One region of the Streptomyces sp. NPDC091377 genome, then DNA from elsewhere that is predicted to be linked to it. Evidence: riboswitches for the same ligand, from Rfam matches in the RefSeq annotation. Region 1 holds a riboswitch; the other holds the start of a gene.
The links. Region 1 has a riboswitch for S-adenosylmethionine ahead of thrC (threonine synthase). Riboswitches for the same ligand answer to the same signal wherever they lie in the genome.
Positions count from the first base shown of each region.

Region 2: linked by a shared signal. The riboswitch ahead of ACIQNG_RS30260 (aminotransferase class V-fold PLP-dependent enzyme) and the one ahead of thrC (threonine synthase) in region 1 are both predicted to bind S-adenosylmethionine.

Region 1 is NZ_JBIVUE010000032.1:16,553-21,981, forward strand. Features, by position in the region: gene ACIQNG_RS37605 (trehalose-6-phosphate synthase) at 1-664, opposite strand, end outside; gene ACIQNG_RS37610 (glucosyl-3-phosphoglycerate synthase) at 793-1,737, opposite strand; SAM riboswitch class I at 1,931-2,088, shown strand; gene thrC (threonine synthase) at 2,107-3,396, shown strand; gene ACIQNG_RS37620 (MoaD/ThiS family protein) at 3,476-3,751, shown strand; gene ACIQNG_RS37625 (cold-shock protein) at 4,150-4,353, shown strand; gene groL (chaperonin GroEL) at 4,847-5,429, shown strand, end outside.
Region 2 is NZ_JBIVUE010000017.1:92,084-97,512, reverse strand. Features, by position in the region: gene ACIQNG_RS30270 (SLC13 family permease) at 1-191, shown strand, start outside; gene ACIQNG_RS30265 (glycerate kinase) at 298-1,491, shown strand; gene ACIQNG_RS30260 (aminotransferase class V-fold PLP-dependent enzyme) at 1,446-2,807, opposite strand; SAM riboswitch class IV at 2,971-3,087, opposite strand; gene trpD (anthranilate phosphoribosyltransferase) at 3,493-4,557, opposite strand; gene ACIQNG_RS30250 (cytochrome bc complex cytochrome b subunit) at 4,721-5,429, opposite strand, start outside.

The DNA.
Region 1 (5,429 bases):
CGAACTCCTCGCAGCACGCCCGGAACGCGTCCGCCCAGCGCCGGGTCAGAAAGCCCAGCCGGTCCGCGCCCAGCATGCCGCGCAGCAGTTGCCCGGCGATGTCCCGCGGCAGCATCCGGAAGTACTCCGGCGGCGCCCACGGGGTGTGGGAGAAGTGAGAAATGCGCAGGTCGGGGCGGAGCGCGCGCAGCAGGCCCGGCACCAGCGCCAGGTGGTAGTCCTGGACCAGGACCGCCGCGCCCTCGGCCGCCTCCGCCGCGAGCGCCTCGGCGAAGGCCCGGTTGTAGGTCTCGTACGCCGCCCACTGCCGCCGGAACTCCGCGTCGAAGACGGGCTCCAGCGGGGTCTGGTACAGCATGTGGTGGACGAACCAGAGGACCGAGTTGGCGATGCCGTTGTAGGCGTCGGCGTGCACCTCGGCCGGGATGTCCAGCATCCGGACACCCGGTTCGCCGACGCCCTGCCGTACGGCCTGCCGGTCGCCCTCGCCGAGGGCCGAGCACACCCACAGGGCTTCCGTGTCCGGCCCGATCGCGGACAGCCCGGACACCAGTCCGCCGCCGCCGCGTCTGGCGTGCAGCGTCCCGTCGTCGCGGACGTCGTAGGAGACGGGGCCGCGGTTGGAGGCGACCAGGACCCGAGCAGCACCGAGGGTTGCAGCCATACGCCTGAACCTAGCCCACCCCGGAAACGCTCAAACGTACGGTTCCGGCACATGCGCCGTGGCATCCGGCCGCAAACGGAACCGGAACCGGAACCCGCAGCGCCGCATCCCGCACGGGGCGCCCCGCCTCACGCCACCTTCCGCGCCGCGTACTCCGCGATCTCGGCCATCGGTGGCCGCTCCTCGGTGTCCACGGAGTACGTCCGCGGCTCGAAGCCCTCCTCGCCCCGCTCGAACTGGGTGATCGCCGGGCGCACCAGATGGCCGCGGGCCAGCCTGAGCTGGGCGGTGCGGTAGATCGCGGCGGCCATCCGGCCCAGGGCCTGCCCGTCCTGGTGCCGGTGCTTGCGCACCCCCACGTCCACCTGGGCGAGCGCGTCCAGACCGACCAGGTGCAGCGCGTCCACCAGCATGCCCAGCTCCACCCCGTACCCCACCGGGAACGGCAGCCGCTCCAGCAGCGCGCGCCGGGCCGCGTACTCGCCGCCGAGCGGCTGGACGAAGCCGGCCAGCTGGGGCCAGTGCAGATTCAGCAGCGGGCGGGCCATCAGCTCGGTGACCCGGCCGCCCTGCCCGGCCGCGCCGGCGAGCGGACGGTCGTACATCCCCTTGACCAGCTGGACCCCGGGCTCGGTGAGCAGCGGGCCGACGATCCCGGAGACGAATCCGGAGGTGAAGTCCCTGAGGTCGGCGTCGATGAAACAGACGATGTCGCCGGAGGTGACCAGCAGCGAGCGCCACAGCACCTCGCCCTTGCCGGGCACGGCCGGGATCCTCGGCAGGATCGCGTCCCGGTGCACCACCCGGGCCCCCGCGGCGGCGGCCACCTCGGCGGTGCGGTCGGTGGAGCCCGAGTCCACGACCACGATCTCGTCCACGAGCGGCACCTGGACCATCAGGTCCCGGCGGATCACGGCGACGATGTCACCGACGGTCGCCGCCTCGTTCAGCGCGGGCAGCACCACACTGACCGTCTGGCCCGTCGCGCGCTTGGCGGCCAGAACACGGTGGAGCGGGCGGTCGGACGACGACCAGGTGCGGGTCCTCAGCCAGCGCTCGACTTCTTCCAGCACGGTCCGTGGCTCCTCACTGTTTCGGATCACTGCTCGGACGCATGACAGGGATCTCACCGCGGGATGTGATCCATCTCGCGGTTCGGACGGCTATCTCAACTGTCCTGGCCTTCGGTTACAGTCTTGAACAACGCTGATGACCATCGCATGTCGGAGGTCCGCAGCATCCACAACCGCTCATATAACCGCATACAGCTCATCCAGAGGGGCAGAGGGAAACGGCCCGATGAAGCCCCGGCAACCCTCCAGCCGGTCTCGTACCGATCACTGACGATCGTCGTCGCGAGGCTCCCGGCTCGGGAAGGTGCCAAATCCGTCTCACGACGAGATGCGTCGTGAGGAAGATGAGGAGAAAGGGCCTCGCCTCACATGGCTGTGCAGACTGTCGCGAACCACGGCACTTCCGCCCCCACCGTCGATCTCGGACCCGCCTCCGGCCTGTCCTGCCGGGAATGCGGCCACCGCGTCCCGCTCGGCCCGGTCTTCGCCTGCGAGGAGTGTTTCGGCCCGCTGGAGACCGCATACGATTTCTCGGGCTACGACACCGAGGCACTGCGCCGGCGGATCGAGGCCGGCCCCGCGAACATCTGGCGGTACGCCCCGCTGCTCCCGGTCCCGGCGGACGTCGCCGACAAGCCGAACCTCAACCCCGGCTGGACCAAGCTGGTCAAGGCCGACAACCTCGCCCGTGAGCTGGGTGTCACCGGCGGCCTCTTCGTCAAGGACGACTCCGGCAACCCGACCCACTCCTTCAAGGACCGGGTCGTCGCGCAGGCCCTGGAAGCGGCCCGCGCCTTCGGCTTCACCACCCTGTCCTGCTCCTCCACCGGCAACCTCGCCGGCGCCGTCGGCGCCGCCGCCGCGCGCGCCGGGCTGCGCTCCTGTGTGTTCATCCCGCACGACCTGGAGCAGGGCAAGGTCGTCATGGCCGCGGTCTACGGCGGCGAGCTGGTCGGCATCGAGGGCAACTACGACGACGTCAACCGCTTCTGCTCCGAGCTGATCGGCGACCCGGCCGGCGAGGGCTGGGGCTTCGTCAACGTCAATCTGCGGCCCTACTACGCCGAGGGTTCCAAGACCCTGGCGTACGAGATCTGCGAGCAGCTCGGCTGGCGGCTGCCCGACCAGCTCGTGGTGCCGATCGCCTCCGGCTCCCAGCTCACGAAGATCGACAAGGGGCTCAAGGAGCTGATCGCCCTGGGTCTGGTCGAGGACCGGCCCTACAAGATCTTCGGCGCGCAGGCCGAGGGCTGCTCACCGGTGTCGGCCGCGTTCAAGGCCGGGCACGACGTGGTGCGCCCGCAGAAGCCGAACACCATCGCCAAGTCGCTGGCCATCGGCAACCCGGCGGACGGCCCCTACGTCCTGGACATCGCCCGCCGTACCGGTGGCGCGGTGGAGGACGTGACGGACGAGCAGGTCGTGGACGCGATCCGGCTGCTCGCCCGGACCGAGGGGATCTTCGCCGAGACGGCGGGCGGGGTGACGGTCGGTGTGACGAGGAAGCTGATCGAGAACGGTCTGCTCGACCCCTCGCTGACCACGGTCGTGCTGAACACCGGGGACGGACTCAAGACGCTGGACGCCGTCGCCGACACCGGGCTGACCGCGACCATCCGGCCCAGCCTGGACTCGTTCCGCGAGGCCGGACTGGGCTAGGGCCGACGGGCCCTCGGGCCCTGCCTTCATCCGTCCCGCGCCCCTGCCGGGGGCGAGCACCCTGACCGGAGGTCACATCGTGAGCGTCACCGTTCGTATCCCTACCATCCTGCGGACCTACACCGACGGGAAGGCCGAGGTCTCCGCCGCCGGGGCCAACCTCGGTGAGGTCATCGCGGACCTGGAGAAGAACCACACCGGGATCGCCGCCCGGGTCCTGGACGACCAGGGCAAGCTCCGGCGCTTCGTGAACGTCTACGTCAACGACGACGACGTCCGCTTCGAGCAGGGCCTGGAGACCGCCACCCCGGACGGCGCCGGCGTCTCGATCATTCCCGCCGTCGCCGGTGGCTGAGTCACCGAGCGTGCTGTGAATTGCCCCCTCCGTAAGAGAAACGGAGGGGGCAATTCTGCATGGTTGAGCACGGTAGAGTTGGGGAAGCGCGGAGCGTCTTCGCATCTGCATGCGGTCGGGAAGCAACGAGAAGTAGCCAAAGTCGGCGGCCCTTTTATGCCTTATGCGCCCTTTGCCCGGCCCGACTTGCCCCGAAGTCCTCTGAATTCTCCGTATATTCCCGACCGGTGCTGCCTGGATTTCTCGTCCGATTGACCTGTTGCAGACGGCAGTTGGACAGATACATTCAGCCGCGGTCGACGCGTTCCGGCGCACGCCCCCACCGATCGGGGGGTGAGGTCTGACCCGGGTCCGCGAAGTGTGGATCTGTGCAAGGGCCAGTAATAGGGGAGTTAGGCATGGCTCAGGGCACCGTCAAGTGGTTCAACGCGGAGAAGGGGTACGGCTTCATCGCGGTCGACGGTGGTGCGGACGTCTTCGTCCACTACAGCGCGATTCAGATGGACGGCTACCGCACCCTGGAAGAGGGCCAGCGGGTCGAGTTCGAGATCTCGCAGGGCCAGAAAGGCCCGCAGGCCGACATGGTTCGCGTCACCGCCTGAACATTTCTACAGGAAGGGCCCGCACCCTCTCGGGGGTGCGGGCCCTTCCATCTGTCCCGGGCCGTCTCCACCGGGCTCCGGGCTCCGGGCTTCGCGCTTCGGGCTGCGGGCTGCGGGCTCCGTCCGGATCGGGTCGCCTCCTTCGGCTCCGGCTGCCCCGGGCCGGCCCCACCGGCCTCGGTCCGGCTCCGTCCGGCTCCGTCCGGCTCGGTCCGTGCAGGTCCGCACCGGTGGGGGCCGGGCGGACCCGGGCGGGTCCGGTCGTTCGCGTACGGCTGAGCCGGGGGTGAGACCTTCGGTAGCCGCTTGCACTCGGCATGGTCGAGTGCTAATCATTGGCGTTAGCACTCTGAAGGTGAGAGTGACAACGAAGGACCGGGTCGGTGAGGCCGCAAGCCGGGTGGGGCAAGGAACCACGAGGCAGGCGAGCCGTCCGTCGCGGGCGCGGGCGCGGTCCGAAGAATCACCCCCAGTCCTGGAGGGACCACTTCACATGGCCAAGATCATCGCGTTCGACGAGGAGGCGCGGCGCGGCCTTGAGCGCGGGATGAACCAGCTCGCCGACGCCGTCAAGGTCACCCTCGGCCCCAAGGGCCGTAACGTCGTCCTCGAGAAGAAGTGGGGCGCCCCCACGATCACCAACGATGGTGTGTCCATCGCCAAGGAGATCGAGCTCGAAGACCCGTACGAGAAGATCGGCGCCGAGCTGGTCAAGGAAGTGGCGAAGAAGACGGACGACGTCGCCGGTGACGGTACGACGACGGCCACCGTCCTCGCCCAGGCCCTGGTCAAGGAGGGTCTGCGCAACGTCGCCGCGGGCGCCAACCCGATGGCCCTGAAGCGCGGTATCGAGAAGGCCGTCGAGGCCGTCTCCGGTGCGCTGCTCGACCAGGCCAAGGAGGTCGAGACCAAGGAGCAGATCGCCTCCACGGCCTCCATCTCCGCCGCCGACACCCAGATCGGCGAGCTGATCGCCGAGGCCATGGACAAGGTCGGCAAGGAAGGCGTCATCACCGTCGAGGAGTCCCAGACCTTCGGTCTGGAGCTTGAGCTGACGGAGGGCATGCGCTTCGACA
Region 2 (5,429 bases), on a different contig from region 1:
CGGCCGGGTTCTGCCACACCCTGCCCGCCTCCGCGAAGCCGGTCGCCCTGTTCGCCGACGTTCCCGGCGTCGCCACCTACACCCCCCGCGACCTGCTCAGACTCTCGGCGGTGCTGGCGCCGTTGACCGCGTTGCTGGTGCTGGTGTTCGCGCTGGCCGTCTGGCCCGTGCTCGGCGTTCCTGTGCGGTAGCGCCGTTCCCCGTCCCTCGTGGGACGGCCGCGGGCCCGCCGTGGCTGCCCGCGCCCCTCACGGGGCCGCCGTCCCTCCCCTGCCTCCGGCCGAAGGAGCCTCCCTCATGCTCTCCCGTATCGTCGTCGCCCCCAGTGGGTTCAAGGAGTCGTTGTCCGCCCAGGCCGCCGCCGAGGCCATCGCCGCCGGGGTGCGGCGGGTGCTGCCGGAGGCGGAGGTCGATCTGATTCCGCTGGTCGACGGGGGTGAGGGCACCGCGCGGGCGCTCGCCTCGGCCGGCGGTGGGCGACTGGTCGCGCTGTCGGCGACCGGACCGCTCGGCGAGAGTGTCGGCACGCACTTCGCGCTGCTGGACGCCGGGCGCACCGCCGTCGTGGAGATGGCGGCCGTGGCGGGGCTGTCGCTGGTGCCGGCCGGCCTGCGCGACCCCGGCGCGACGACCACCTACGGGGTCGGGGAGCTGATCCGGGCGGCGCTGGACACGGGCGTACGGAAGATCGTCGTCGGGTGCGGGGACTCCGGGACCTCGGACGGGGGCGCGGGCGCGCTCCAGGCGCTCGGGGCGCGGCTCCTGGACGCCGACGGGTTCGAACTGCCCCGGGGCGGCGGCGAGTTGGTGCGGCTGCACCGGATCGACCCGGCCGGGCTCGACCCCCGGCTCGCCGGGACGGAGCTGCTGGTGGCCTGCAACCCGTACAACGTGCTGTGCGGTGAGCGGGGCGTGGCGCGGGTGTTCGGGCCGCAGAAGGGGGCGACCCCGGCGCAGGTCGAGCGGCTGTCCGAGGGCCTGGAGACCTGGGCGTACGTCCTTCAGCGCGATCTCGGGCCGGTCGGTGTCGATCTGCGGTCCGGGCCGGGCACGGGCGCCTCGGGCGGGCTCGGGGCCGGGCTCGCCGCGCTGGGGGCCCGGCTGCTGCCCCGCTTCGACGTGCTGCTCGACCATCTCGACCTGGACGCCCGGCTGGCCCGCGCCGATCTGGTGCTGACCGCCGAGGGCGCGCTGGACGAGCAGACGCGGCGCGGCAAGGTGCCGGGCGAGGTGGCCCGCCGCGCCAAGCTCTACGACCGTCCCGTGCTGGCGCTGGCCGGCACCCTCGGCAAGGGTGCCGGGGACGTGCCCGGGGTGGACGCCTTCCACGGGATCCTGCCCGCCCCGATGGCGCTGGCGGAGGCGCTGGTGCGGGCCGCCGAGCTGCTCACCGACGCCACCGAGCGGGCGCTGCGGATGATCGTGCTGGGGGCCCGCCTGCCGGCTCAGGCGGAGGTGTCCGGGACGCAGCGGCCGTCGACCGTGCGGTAGCTCCAGCGGGCACCGTCGGCGACCAGTTCCCGCACGGCCCGGACGAACCGCTCCACATGCTCGTCCGGGGTGCCCGCGCCGAAGCTGACCCGGATGGCGTTGAGGGACTTCTCCCCCGGCGCCGCCTCGGGGGCGCCGCACTCGCCCTGCGTCTGCGGGTCGCTGCCCAGCAGGGTGCGCACCAGCGGGTGGGCGCAGAACAGTCCGTCGCGTACGCCGATGCCGTACTCGGCGGAGAGCGCGGCGGCGAAGTGGGAGCTGTTCCAGCCGTCGACCACGAAGGAGATCACCCCGACGCGCGGGGCGTCGTCGCCGAACAGGGACAGGATCCGCACCTCGGGGATGTCCGCGAGCCCGGCGCGGACGGTGTCGATGAGCCGCTCCTCCCGGGCGACCAGGGAGTCGAAGCCCGCCTCGGTGAGCGCCTTGCAGGCGGAGGCGAGGGCGTGGACGCCGATCACATTGGGCGAGCCGGCCTCATGGCGGGCGGCGCTGTCTTGCCACTCCACGTCCACTCCCCCGTCCGCGCGCCGGGTGACCTTGCGGCTGGCGCCGCCGCCCGCGAGGTAGGGGTCGGCCGCGCGCAGCCAGTCGGCACGGCCCGCCAGGACGCCCGAGCCGAAGGGGGCGTACAGCTTGTGCCCGGAGAGGGCGACCCAGTCCACGTCGAGGTCGGTGACGGAGACGGGGTGGTGGGGGGCGAGCTGCGCGGCGTCCAGGACGATCCGGGCGCCGTGGGCGTGGGCGGCGGCGGCCAGCTCCTTGATCGGCCACAGCTCGCCGGTGACGTTGGAGGCACCGGTGACACAGACCAGGGCGGGGCCGTACGGGTCGCGGTCGGCGAGGGTGCGCTCCAGGGTCTCGACGGCCTGGCGCGGGGTGCGCGGGGCGTCGAGGTAGGTGACGCGGGCGTCCTTCCAGGGCAGCAGGGAGGCGTGGTGCTCGGTCTCGAAGACGAAGACCTGGCAGTCGGCGGGCAGGGCGGCGGCGAGCAGGTTCAGGGAGTCGGTGGTGGACCGGGTGAAGACGACCTGGTCGTCCTCCCGGCAGCCGAGGAACCCGGCGACGGTCGCGCGGGCGTTCTCGAACAGGTCGGTCGACAGCTGCGACAGATACCCGGCCCCCCGGTGCACGCTGCCGTAGTACGGCGCGTAGGCCGCCACGTCGTCCCACACCCGCTGGAGCGCGGGCGCGCTGGCGGCGTAGTCGAGCGCGGCATAGGTCACCTCGCCCCCGGTGACCAGCGGCACGGTGACGTCCCGCCCGAGCACGGGCAGCGGGGCGCAGACGGACGGGGCGGCGGCGGAAATGGGCATGGCTGAACTCCCGTGAAGGCAGGCGGACTTCACCGCACGAGCGGGACGCTCAAGCGCGGGCGAAGAAAGAAAAAGGGGATGCGGAGGCGGGGCTCTGCGGCCCTACCGCATTCGCTTGCTCACGAAAAGGCTCCTCGACGACCGGGACCCCGGTGACACGAGGGGTCCGCGCTTGCCATAGACCTCGCTGCCTACGGCCTGGTCTTCACCCGGGGCACCCCGCCACGGACGGAGGGTTGCCGGACAGCCGGCCGGGGCCTGATGGCTGTCGCTCATGACCTGATCAGAAAATCTACGACGCCCCCACCCCAAAGCGCAACTCCCACCCCGAACAAAGCACCACAAGGACCAGCCCCCCCCCAAGGGGCGCGAGGAACTGCGCGACCAGCCCCCACGAAGCCGCACCCAACAACCCACCCCAACCCACCCCCCCCAAGGGGCGCGAGGAACCGCGCAACCACCCCCCACGAAGCCGCACCCAACAACCCACCCCAACCCACCACCCCCCAAGGGGCGCGAGGAACCGCGCAACCACCCCCCACGCCGTCGCACCCAACAACCCACCCCAACCCACCACCCCCAAGGGGCGCGGGGAACTGCGCAACCACCCCCCACGCCGTCGCAGACGACCACGCACCCCCGCCCCCCAACCCCCCGACACCAACCCGCGGAGCGACCCGCGGAGCTACCCGTTGCTCACAGCAACCCACCGCTCCAACGTCCGCTTCGCCGCCCCCGAGTCGATGGCCCGCTCCGCCTTCTCCATCCCCGCCCGGATCTGCTCGGAGAGCGACGCCGAAGTGGGATCCAGCGCGGCCAGCGCAGCCGCCGAGTTCAGCAGGACCGCGTCCCGGACCGGCCCGCGCTCCCCGTCCAGCAGCCGCCGCGCGACCTCCGCGTTGAAGGACGGGTCGCCGCCGCGCAGCGCCTCGACCGGCACCAGGTCGATCCCGACGTCCCGGGGGTCGAAGGTCTCCTCGGTGACCTTCCCGTCGCGCACCACCCACACCCGGGACGTGGCGGTGACGGTCAGCTCGTCCAGGCCGTCGTCGCCCCGGAAGACCAGCGAGGAGTTGCCGCGCTCGGCGAAGACGCCCGCGACCACCGGCGCCATCCGGGGGTCGGCGACCCCGACGGCCTGGGCACGCACCCGGGCGGGGTTGGTGAGCGGACCGAGGATGTTGAAGACGGTACGGATCCCGAGTTGGCCGCGCGCGGCGCCCGCGTGCCGCAACGCCGGGTGGAACTTGATCGCGAAGCAGAAGGTGATCCCGGCCTCACGGGCCACCTCGGTCACCCGCGCGGGCGTCAGCTCCAGGTTCACGCCCAGTTTCTCCAGCACGTCCGAGGCGCCCGACGCGGAGGACGCGGCCCGGTTGCCGTGCTTGACGACGGTGGCGCCGGTGCCGGCCACCACGATCGCCGACATGGTGGAGATGTTGACGGTCTTGGCGCCGTCGCCGCCGGTGCCGACGATGTCGACGGTGCGGCCGGGCACCTCGATCACGTGGGCGTGCTCGTACATCGCCCGGACCAGACCGTTGATCTCCTCCACGGTCTCGCCCTTGGCGCGCAGTGCCACGACGAATCCGGCGATCTGCGCGTCGGTCGCCTCGCCGCGCATGATCCGGTCCATCGCCCAGGCCGTGGCGTCGGCGCTCTGGTCGCGTCCGTACAGCAGCGAGTTCAGTACGCCGGGCCAGGAACGGCCCGCCGCGGTGTCGCCTCCAGCGGGGGTCACAGCGCTCATCAGCCGCTCCTGGGTGAGGTCCCGCGCCGTCGGCGGGACGGGTCTGCCCTTGCGGGTCCACCCTATCCAGCCGGGGCGGAGGTCCGGACGGGCGTCCGTACCACGGACGAGGGCCCCGCTCCGGCTGGAGCGGGGCCCTCGGTGTGTGGCGAACGCGCGGGGATCAGTGGTGGCCGTGGCCGCTCGTGATCTCCTTGTACTCCTCGGCCGTCGGCTTCGGGATCTGCGAGTCCTCTCCGTAGTACGCCTTGCTGAGCTTGGCGCGGAGCTTGTCCGGCGCCTTCACCTTGCGGGCGACACCGTTCTCGTCGGTGGCCGCGCCGACCATGGCCGGCTCGTACTGGTCGTGCGCGGTGAGGGTGTGCAGCTGCTCCTGGCTGAGCGGCTCGTGCACCTCGATGAACTCACCGTGCGGCAGCCGCTTGATGGTGCCGGTCTCGCGGCCGTGCAGCACCTTCTCGCGGTCCCGGCGCTGAAGGCCGAGGCAGATCCGCTTGGTGATGATGAACGCGATGATCGGTCCGGCGAAGAAGCCGATCCGTACGACCCAGGTGACGGCGTTGATCGACAGCTGGAAGTGGGTGGCCCACAGGTCGTTTCCACCACCGACCAGCGTGATCATGTACATCGTGATCCAGGCGACACCGAACGCGGTACGCGTCGGGGCGTTGCGCGGCCGGTCCAGGATGTGGTGCTCGCGCTTGTCGCCGGTGATCCAGGACTCGATGAACGGATACGCCGCGAGGGCCATCAGGACCACACCGAACAGCACCAGCGGGATGAACACGCCCAGGACCAGGGTGTGGCCCCAGAAGTTGACCTCCCAGCCGGGGAAGAACCGGATGAGTCCTTCCGCGAAGCCCATGTACCAG